Linked DNA regions of Streptomyces sp. SN-593. The protein of the gene in region 1 interacts with the protein of each later gene in a pairwise test. Links are inferred from orthologs where the notes say so. Each region holds a gene or a part of one and is shown on either strand. Other genes may lie near its edges.

What was found. The genes of interacting proteins can lie anywhere in the genome.
Region 2: the proteins of RVR_RS31685 (region 1) and RVR_RS10160 interact in binary tests that used the Escherichia coli proteins (3 or more experiments, as listed by UniProt). The link is inferred for Streptomyces sp. SN-593 from one-to-one orthologs.

What each region holds. Positions count from the first base shown.
Region 1 is NZ_AP018365.1:7,446,305-7,450,444, reverse strand. What follows is about bases 777-3,653. They hold RVR_RS31685 (alpha/beta fold hydrolase), read right to left. Parts: upstream 2,646-3,653; coding sequence 1,908-2,645; downstream 777-1,907. Other genes in these bases: RVR_RS31680 (TetR/AcrR family transcriptional regulator), read left to right, coding at 2,899-3,507; RVR_RS31690 (HpcH/HpaI aldolase/citrate lyase family protein), read left to right, coding at 777-1,353. In the rest of the region: RVR_RS31695 (CaiB/BaiF CoA transferase family protein), read left to right, coding at 1-396; more of RVR_RS31690, read left to right, coding at 454-776; RVR_RS31670 (thiamine pyrophosphate-binding protein), read right to left, coding at 4,100-4,140. UniProt on the Escherichia coli protein: The physiological role of BioH is to remove the methyl group introduced by BioC when the pimeloyl moiety is complete. It allows to synthesize pimeloyl-ACP via the fatty acid synthetic pathway through the hydrolysis of the ester bonds of pimeloyl-ACP esters.
Region 2 is NZ_AP018365.1:2,471,519-2,474,951, reverse strand. The notes cover bases 633-3,433. They hold RVR_RS10160 (acyl carrier protein), read right to left. Parts: upstream 2,256-3,433; coding sequence 2,010-2,255; downstream 633-2,009. Other genes in these bases: RVR_RS10150 (ACP S-malonyltransferase), read right to left, coding at 3,354-3,433; RVR_RS10155 (ketoacyl-ACP synthase III), read right to left, coding at 2,323-3,357; fabF (beta-ketoacyl-ACP synthase II), read right to left, coding at 633-1,901. Also shown: RVR_RS10170 (NAD(P)-dependent oxidoreductase), read left to right, coding at 1-551. UniProt on the Escherichia coli protein: Carrier of the growing fatty acid chain in fatty acid biosynthesis.

The sequences.
Region 1 (4,140 bases):
CACCAGTGGCAGGCGCTGTGCACCGCCCTCGGACGGCCCGACCTCGCCGAGGACCCGCGCTACGCCACCAACAACGCGCGGGTCGCCGTACGCGACAAGGTCCGCGCCGTCATCGAGGAGTGGACCACGCAGCGCACCTCCGCCCAGGTGGTGGCGGCCGTCGCCGCGGACGTGCCCTGCGGTCCGGTGAACACCGCGGCGGACCTGTACGCCGATCCACACCTTCGTGCCCGCGAGATGCTCGTCGACATCGAGCACCCCGGCAGCGCACGGACGGTCACCGTGGCCGGACAGCCCATCAAGTTCGCCGGCTCCGGCGCCGCCGTCCACCACCGCGCTCCCCTGCTGGGCGAGCACACGGCCGAGATTCTCGGCCCCGGTACCTCAGCGGGCTAAGACCGCTGATCACCCGCCACCTCGTTTCCCCGTCCCGTCTTTCATCGGAGGCATGCCATGCGAACGCGCCGCAGTGAACTGTCCACCCCCGGAAGCAACGAGAAGATGCTCGCCAAGGCTGCCAGCAGCGACGCCGACCTGGTCTTCTGCGACCTCGAAGACTCCGTCGCGCCCGCCGAGAAACCAGCCGCACGAGCCAAGATCGTGCACGCTCTGCTCAACCACGACTGGCGGCCGGCCACCCGGGCCGTGCGGATCAACGACCTGGAAACCCACTACGCCTACCGCGACATCCTCGACGTGGTCACCGGCGCTCGGGACGCCCTGGACATCGTCATCGTGCCCAAGGTGAAGTCCGCGCGAGACGTGTGGTGGGTGGACCGCCTGCTCACGCAGATCGAGACCGACCTCGGCCTGACCAAGCGGATCGGCATCGAGGTCCTCATCGAGGAAGTCGAGGCGATGATCGCCACGGAGGAGATCGCCCATGCCTCACCCCGCCTGGAGGCACTGATCTTCGGCCCCGGGGACTATTCCGCCTCCCAAGGGGTCCGGGTCGCGGCGATCGGCGCCTCCGACGGCGGCTACCCCGGCGACCTCTGGCACTACGCCCGCAACAAGATCGCCATTGCGGCCCGCTCCGCCCGGATCGCGGCCGTCGACGGCCCCTTCGCCGACTTCAGCGACCCTGACGGTTACCAGCAGCAGGCCCGCCTCGCCCACACCCTCGGCTTCTCCGGCAAGTGGGCCATCCATCCCAGCCAGATCGCCCTGGCCAACGAGGAGTTCCGCCCCACAGACGAGGAGATCGCCCAGGCCCGCAAGCTGGTCGCCGCTTTCGGCGAGGCCAAGACGCGCGGACTGGGGGCGGTCGCCGTGGACGGAACCATGGTCGACATCGCCTCCGTGCGCCTGCTGCGCAACACCCTCGACCAGGCCGAGGCTCTCGGCTTGTGAATGCCGCCCGTTCCACGTCGGGTCGACCTGTCCCCGCTGAGCTTGATTTTCAACCTCGCGCGTCCCCCGACCTGCTGAGGTTGTTCATCTCCGGGGGCGTGTGACACAGCCGTCTGCCTGCGGCGGCGGCGACTGGCCGACATCGGCCGACATCGTCGTCGCCGCAGGACTCGCCATGGCAGGCTCCGGGTGGTCACCCCAGAGCTGCGCGGCGCTCGATCGTCGGGGGCTCCAGCGGAGCTTTCGCCGAGGGAGCCGCGTAGGCGATGGCGATGGTCATGAAGGATTTCCCCCCGGTAGCTGATGGATGATCGGGACGTGCCGGATCCGCGCCTTCGCGGGTCGGCCCGCCAGGTTCTCGCCACCGCTTACGGGGACCCGTGGCGTGTCGGGCGAGAGCGTCGAGGAACACGCCCGGATCCCAGGTTCAGCACCGTGCTGAGGGCGACAGCCTCGGCAACCCCTTCCGCGGTGACCCGAGCCAGTTGCTCACCACGGGCTTCAGCCGGCTGCCGTCGCGCCGGACCAGCCACCGACGGCGCTCACCTGAATCCCTACCGCGTCCGTGGACAGGGCCCGACAGTGGCCAGAAAGCCGAGCAATTCCTTGTTGAGCCGGTCCGGGGTGTCGAGCGGAATCATGTGCGCGGCATCAGCGATCACGCTGAGCTCGGCATGCGGGATGGCCTTCGCCAGCAGGGTGACGTCGGCTACTGGAGTGTTGGTGTCCCGTCCTCCGGCCACTACCAGGGTCGGGCAGGTTAGTGCCGCCAGTTGGTCCGCTGCGTCGAAATGTGCGATCCGGTCCCATGCGGGTGCGTACACGGCAGCGTCCATGGCGCGGATCGACTTCTCGAGTCGGTCGAGTATGTCCGGTCGGCGCTCTACCGTGGCCGGAGCAAGCCAGTTGGTCACGAGCGGCACGACGGCGCCCATGCCGTCCTGGCGCACGGACGCTGCGTGGCTGCGCATGAACGCGCGCGTCTCGTCGGTGAATGTCGCCGCCGTCGCGATCAGCGTGAGGCTCTTCACTAGGCCGGGACGCGACAGCGCGAGCTGCTGGGCGATCATTCCGCCGAAGGAATGACCGACGATGTGGGCGCTGCCCCCCGCATCGGCCTCGACGATGTCGGCGACGTCCTGTGCCAGGTGGCCGATGCCCGCGTTTCGAGGCGGAGGGTCGGACATCCCGTGACCGGGCAAGTCGACGGCTACCACCCGATAGCGATCGGCAAGGGCTTCGATCTGGCGGTCCCAGTACGTCAGGTCCAGGCCGACGGCGTGCAGCAGCACAACTGTCTCCCGGTCGGCAGGGCCAGCTTCGACGCGGTTGAACCGCCTGGGCCGCAGACACCCACTGCTCGGCATCATCGACACCTTTCTCTAGTGGTCACTACAGAAATGGACGTTAGCAGATGTGTGAACCGATCGCCGACCTCGAGCCCGCTCCTCGCGCTGGAGCCGGCCCGTCGGCCCGCAGGCATCCCCTGCTCACACCGACCCGCCCGCCCACATCTTTCTGCAGCACCCGTTATACAATTGCGCCATGCCGACACCGACGCGCCCCAGGGGGCGACCACGCTCCTTCGACCGGGACGCCGCGCTGGACGTTGCGATCAAGCTGTTTTGGACGAACGGCTACGAGGCGACCTCGATCAGCGACTTGACCGCCGCGCTCGGCATCGGTTCGCCCAGCCTGTACGCTGCGTTCGGCGACAAACGGGCTTTGTTCAACGAAGCCGTCGAGGTGTACGCGGATCGGTACGGTGGATACATCACCCACGCCCTCGGCCAGGAGCCGACCGCCAGGCAAGCGATCACGCGGGTGCTGCGAGAGGCCGCCCACGAGCACACGCTCCCCGGCAGACCGCGTGGCTGCATGCTGCTGTGCACCGTCGAGGCCGCCGGCAGCACCGAGGTCGCCGACCTGCTACGTCAGCACCGCGAGCGGCACATCGCCGCCTTCCAGCAGCGCATCCAGGCCGACGTCGACGCGCATGTCCTGCCGCCGGAGACCGACGCCGCGGCCCTGGCCCACTACACCGAAGCGACACTGCAAGGCATGTCGCAGTCCGCCCGCGACGGAGCCAGCCGGCATGTGCTCGAGCAGGTGGCTGTTCTGGCCGTCCAGGGTTGGCCGCGTGAACTTCGCTAGTGTGATGCGCCAGGAATCCTGAGGGTTAGTTCTCCGAGCATCGAGAACGCGCGCGACCTTCCGGACTGAAGGTTTCGCAGTCCTGTGTCGCGGGCGGCACGGATGCGGTCCTCGGCCCTGGCCCGCTGGCGGTGCCGCAGCTCCAGCTACGCGATCGGAACGTCGATCGTGTTGGTCGCGAAGCACGTGATCCGCATGCCGTCGGCGTCAGTGATCCTCAACTGGGTGCCCGGATGCGGTCGTTCCTTGCGCACGATCAGCCGCAGGCCCTTCGGCCAGCCCTTGAGCACGTCGCCCGCGAGCTCGGCAACCCAGGCTCCGTCGCGCACGTCGCCGTCCGGTTCGATTGCGGGCGTCCAAGCGGCGGCGGGGACGAGGAGGACGGCCTGGTGGATTGCGTCGGTGATGACCATCCCGACCGAGTAGGACAACCAACGTCCCGGTGCGGTGAGCCAGTTCAGGAAGTCGTGGGTGCCGCCGGCGGAGTCGGTGCGGATCAGGGTCCGTCGCCGGCGAAGCTGGCAGTGACGCTCTCGTCGCTGACGATCGCTCCCTCGGGGAGCAGGTGGGCATGGAAGGTGCTGCGGGGGGGTCAGATCGCCGTCCTCGGGGGCCGGAGGCGGACTCCAGCCG
Region 2 (3,433 bases), 5.0 Mb from region 1 along the record:
CGGCGAACGGCCTGCTCTTCCTCGACGCACCCGTCCTGGGCACCAAGGCCCCCGCCGAAAGCGGTGAGTTGACGGTGCTGGTGGCCGGTCCCGCCGCGGCGCGGGCGCTGGCCGGGCCGGTCTTCGAGGCGATCGGCAGCCGGGTCCTCCTGGTCGGCGACGACGGGGGGAGCGGCGCCGCGAGCGCGCTGAAGCTGGTGCTCAACAGTTGGGTGCTGGCCGTCACCAGTGCCGCGGGCGAGGTGATGGCGCTGGCGGAGGGGCTCGGCGTGGACCCGGACCGCTTCTTCGAGGCGATCGAGGGCGGGCCGATGGACACCCCGTACCTCCGGCTGAAGGCAGGGGCGATCCGCTCCGGCGACTACAGCCCGTCCTTCACGGTCGAGGGCGCGTGGAAGGACCTGCGGCTCATCGCGGACGCGGGCGAGCGGCACGGAGTACGGCTCGACCTCGCGGCCGCCGGCGCCGAACGCTTCCGCCGTGCCACCGAACAGGGGCACGGCGGAAAGGACATGGCGGCGAACTACTTCGCGAGCTTCCCGGGGGCCTGACCCCGCGTGGCCACCCCGTCCGGGCGGTCACGGGACGCAGGGCCCCGCGACTTCGCGGACGGGGCACCCCCGGGGGAGCCGTTACTGCGGCAGCGTCCGCAGCGCCAGGACCACGTTGTGGCCGCCGAAACCGAAGGAGTCGTTGAGCGCGGCGATGGTGCCGGCGGGCAGCGGGCGCGGCTCGCCGCGGACGACGTCCGCGTCCATCTCGGGGTCCGGGTTCTCCAGGTTGATCGTGGGCGGGGCGAGCCGGTTGTGGAGCGCGAGGACGGTTGCCACCGTCTCGATCCCGCCGGCGCCGCCGAGCAGGTGCCCGGTCATCGACTTGGTGGCGGAGATCGCCATGTGGTCCACGTCGTCCCCGAACACCTTGCGCAGCGCCTTCAGTTCGGCGATGTCCCCCTGCGGGGTGGAGGTCGCGTGCGCGTTGGCGTGCACGATCTCCGCCGGCTTGATGTCGGTGTTCTCCATCAGGTGCTGGAGCGCGGAGGCGATCCCGCGGCCGGACGGCTCGGGCTGCGTGATGTGGTGCGCGTCGGCCGAGATGCCCTGGCCGACCGCCTCGCAGTAGGCGCGCGCGCCGCGTGCGGCGGCGTGCTCCGCCGACTCCAGGACCACCACGCCGGCGCCCTCGCCGAGCACGAAGCCGTTGCGGGCCGCGTCGTACGGACGGGAGGCGCCCTGCGGGTCCTCGTTGTTCTTGGACATCGCCATCATGTTGCCGAAGGCCACGATGGGCAGCGGGTGGATGGCCGCCTCGGTGCCGCCGGCGACCACCACGTCGGCCCGGCCGGTGCGGATCATCTCGATCGCGTAGCCGATCGCCTCCGCGCCGGACGCGCAGGCGCTGACCGGGGTGTGCACGCCCGCGCGGGCGTTCACGTCGATGCCGACGTTCGCCGCCGGGCTGTTGGGCATCAGCATCGGCACGGTGTGCGGCGAGACCTTGCGGACGCCCTGGTTCCTGAGCACGTCGTACTGGTCGAGCAGGGTGGTGACGCCGCCGATGCCGGAGGCGATCACCGTGCCCAGCCGGTCCGGGTCGACCGAGGGGTCCTCGCCCGCCTTGGCGGTGAACCCGGCGTCCGCCCACGCCTCGCGCGCCGCGATCAGCGCGAACTGCGCGCTGCGGTCGAGCTTGCGGGCGACCGGGCGGGGCAGCACCTCGCCCGGCTCCACCGCGACGCGGGCGGCGATGCGCACCGGCAGTTCGGCGGCCCAGTCCTCCGTCAGCGTCCGGACCCCGGACCGGCCGGCCAGCAGTGCTTCCCAGGTCGACGCGCTGTCGCCACCCAGTGGTGTGGTTGCTCCGATACCGGTGACGACCACGGTGTGATTGGTCGGGCTCACAGGAATTGTCTCTCCACGTCTAGAAGGGCGGGCGACAGGCGCGTCGTCCCGGTGTTCACGGGCCCGCGCGGGACCCGTCGCGGGGGATGAGGCCGCCGTACGGCCGACTCAGCCCTGTGCCTTGAGGATGTAGTCGACCGCGTCGCCGACCGTCTTGAGGTTCTTGACGTCGTCGTCCGGGATCTTCACGTTGAACCGCTCCTCGGCCGCCACCACGACCTCGACCATGGACAGCGAGTCGACGTCCAGGTCGTCGGTGAAGGACTTGTCGAGCTGCACGTCCTCGGTGGGGATGCCGGCGATCTCGTTCACGATGTCGGCGAGACCCGCGACGATCTCTTCCTTGGTGGCCATGTGTACGGCACTCCTTGATGGTTCGCTTGCGATGCGGCGTGCGGGACTGCGGCGCCGCGAGATGTGTCTAGGGGAGAGTAACGACCGTGGCGGCGTAGACCAGCCCCGCCCCGAAACCGATGATCAGTGCGGTGTCCCCGCTCCTGGCCGCGCCGGAGGCGAGCAGCCGCTCCATCGCCAGCGGGATGGAGGCGGCGGAGGTGTTGCCGGTGGTCTCGATGTCCCGGGCCACCGCGACGTGTTCGGGCAGCTTCAGGGCCTTGATCATGGAGTCGATGATCCGCATGTTGGCCTGGTGCGGGATGAAGGCGTCCAGGTCCTCGGCGGCCACGCCGGCGGCGTCCAGCGCCTCCTGCGCCACCCGGGCCATCTCGTAGACCGCCCAGCGGAAGACCGCCTGGCCCTCCTGGGTGATCGCCGGGAACTTCACCTCGCCGCGCGAGTCGACCGGGAGCTTCGAGACGTCGCCGGACCGGAACTCGTCCCAGGCGACCGTCTGCGTGATGGTGCCGGACTTGTCGCCCTCGGAGCCCCAGACCGTCGGCCCTATGGCGGGCTGCTTGGACGGGCCGAGCACCACCGCGCCCGCGCCGTCGCCGAAGAGGAACGCGGTCGCCCGGTCCTCCTTGTCGGTCAGGTCGCTGAGCCGCTCCACGCCGATCACCAGCACGTGCTTCGCGCTGCCGTCGGTGATCATGCCCTTGCCGAGGGTCAGGCCGTAGGTGAAGCCCGCGCAGCCGGCCGAGATGTCGAAGGCGGCCGGCTTGCCCGCGCCGATCCGGTGGGCGATCTCGGTGGCGACCGCCGGGGTCTGCTTGAAGTGCGAGACGGTCGCGACCACCACGGCGTCGATGTCGGCGGCGTCCAGCCCCGCGTCGGCGATCGCCTTGCCGGCGGCCTCGATCGACATCTCGGCGACGGTCTCGTCCGGCCCGGCCCAGTGCCGGGAGGCGATCCCGGACCGGGACCTGATCCACTCGTCGCTGGACTCGATGTGTTCGAGGATGACCTCGTTGGGGACCACCCGGACCGGGCGGTAGCCGCCGACGCCGACAATGCGTGCGTACGGGGCACCCTTGCTGGGGTTGATCGTGGCTGTCATCGCTGCGGGTGCTCCTTCGTCGCGTCCTGCGGGGTGGAGTCTTCCGGTCGGTCCTGCGGCGGAACGCCCGCCGCCT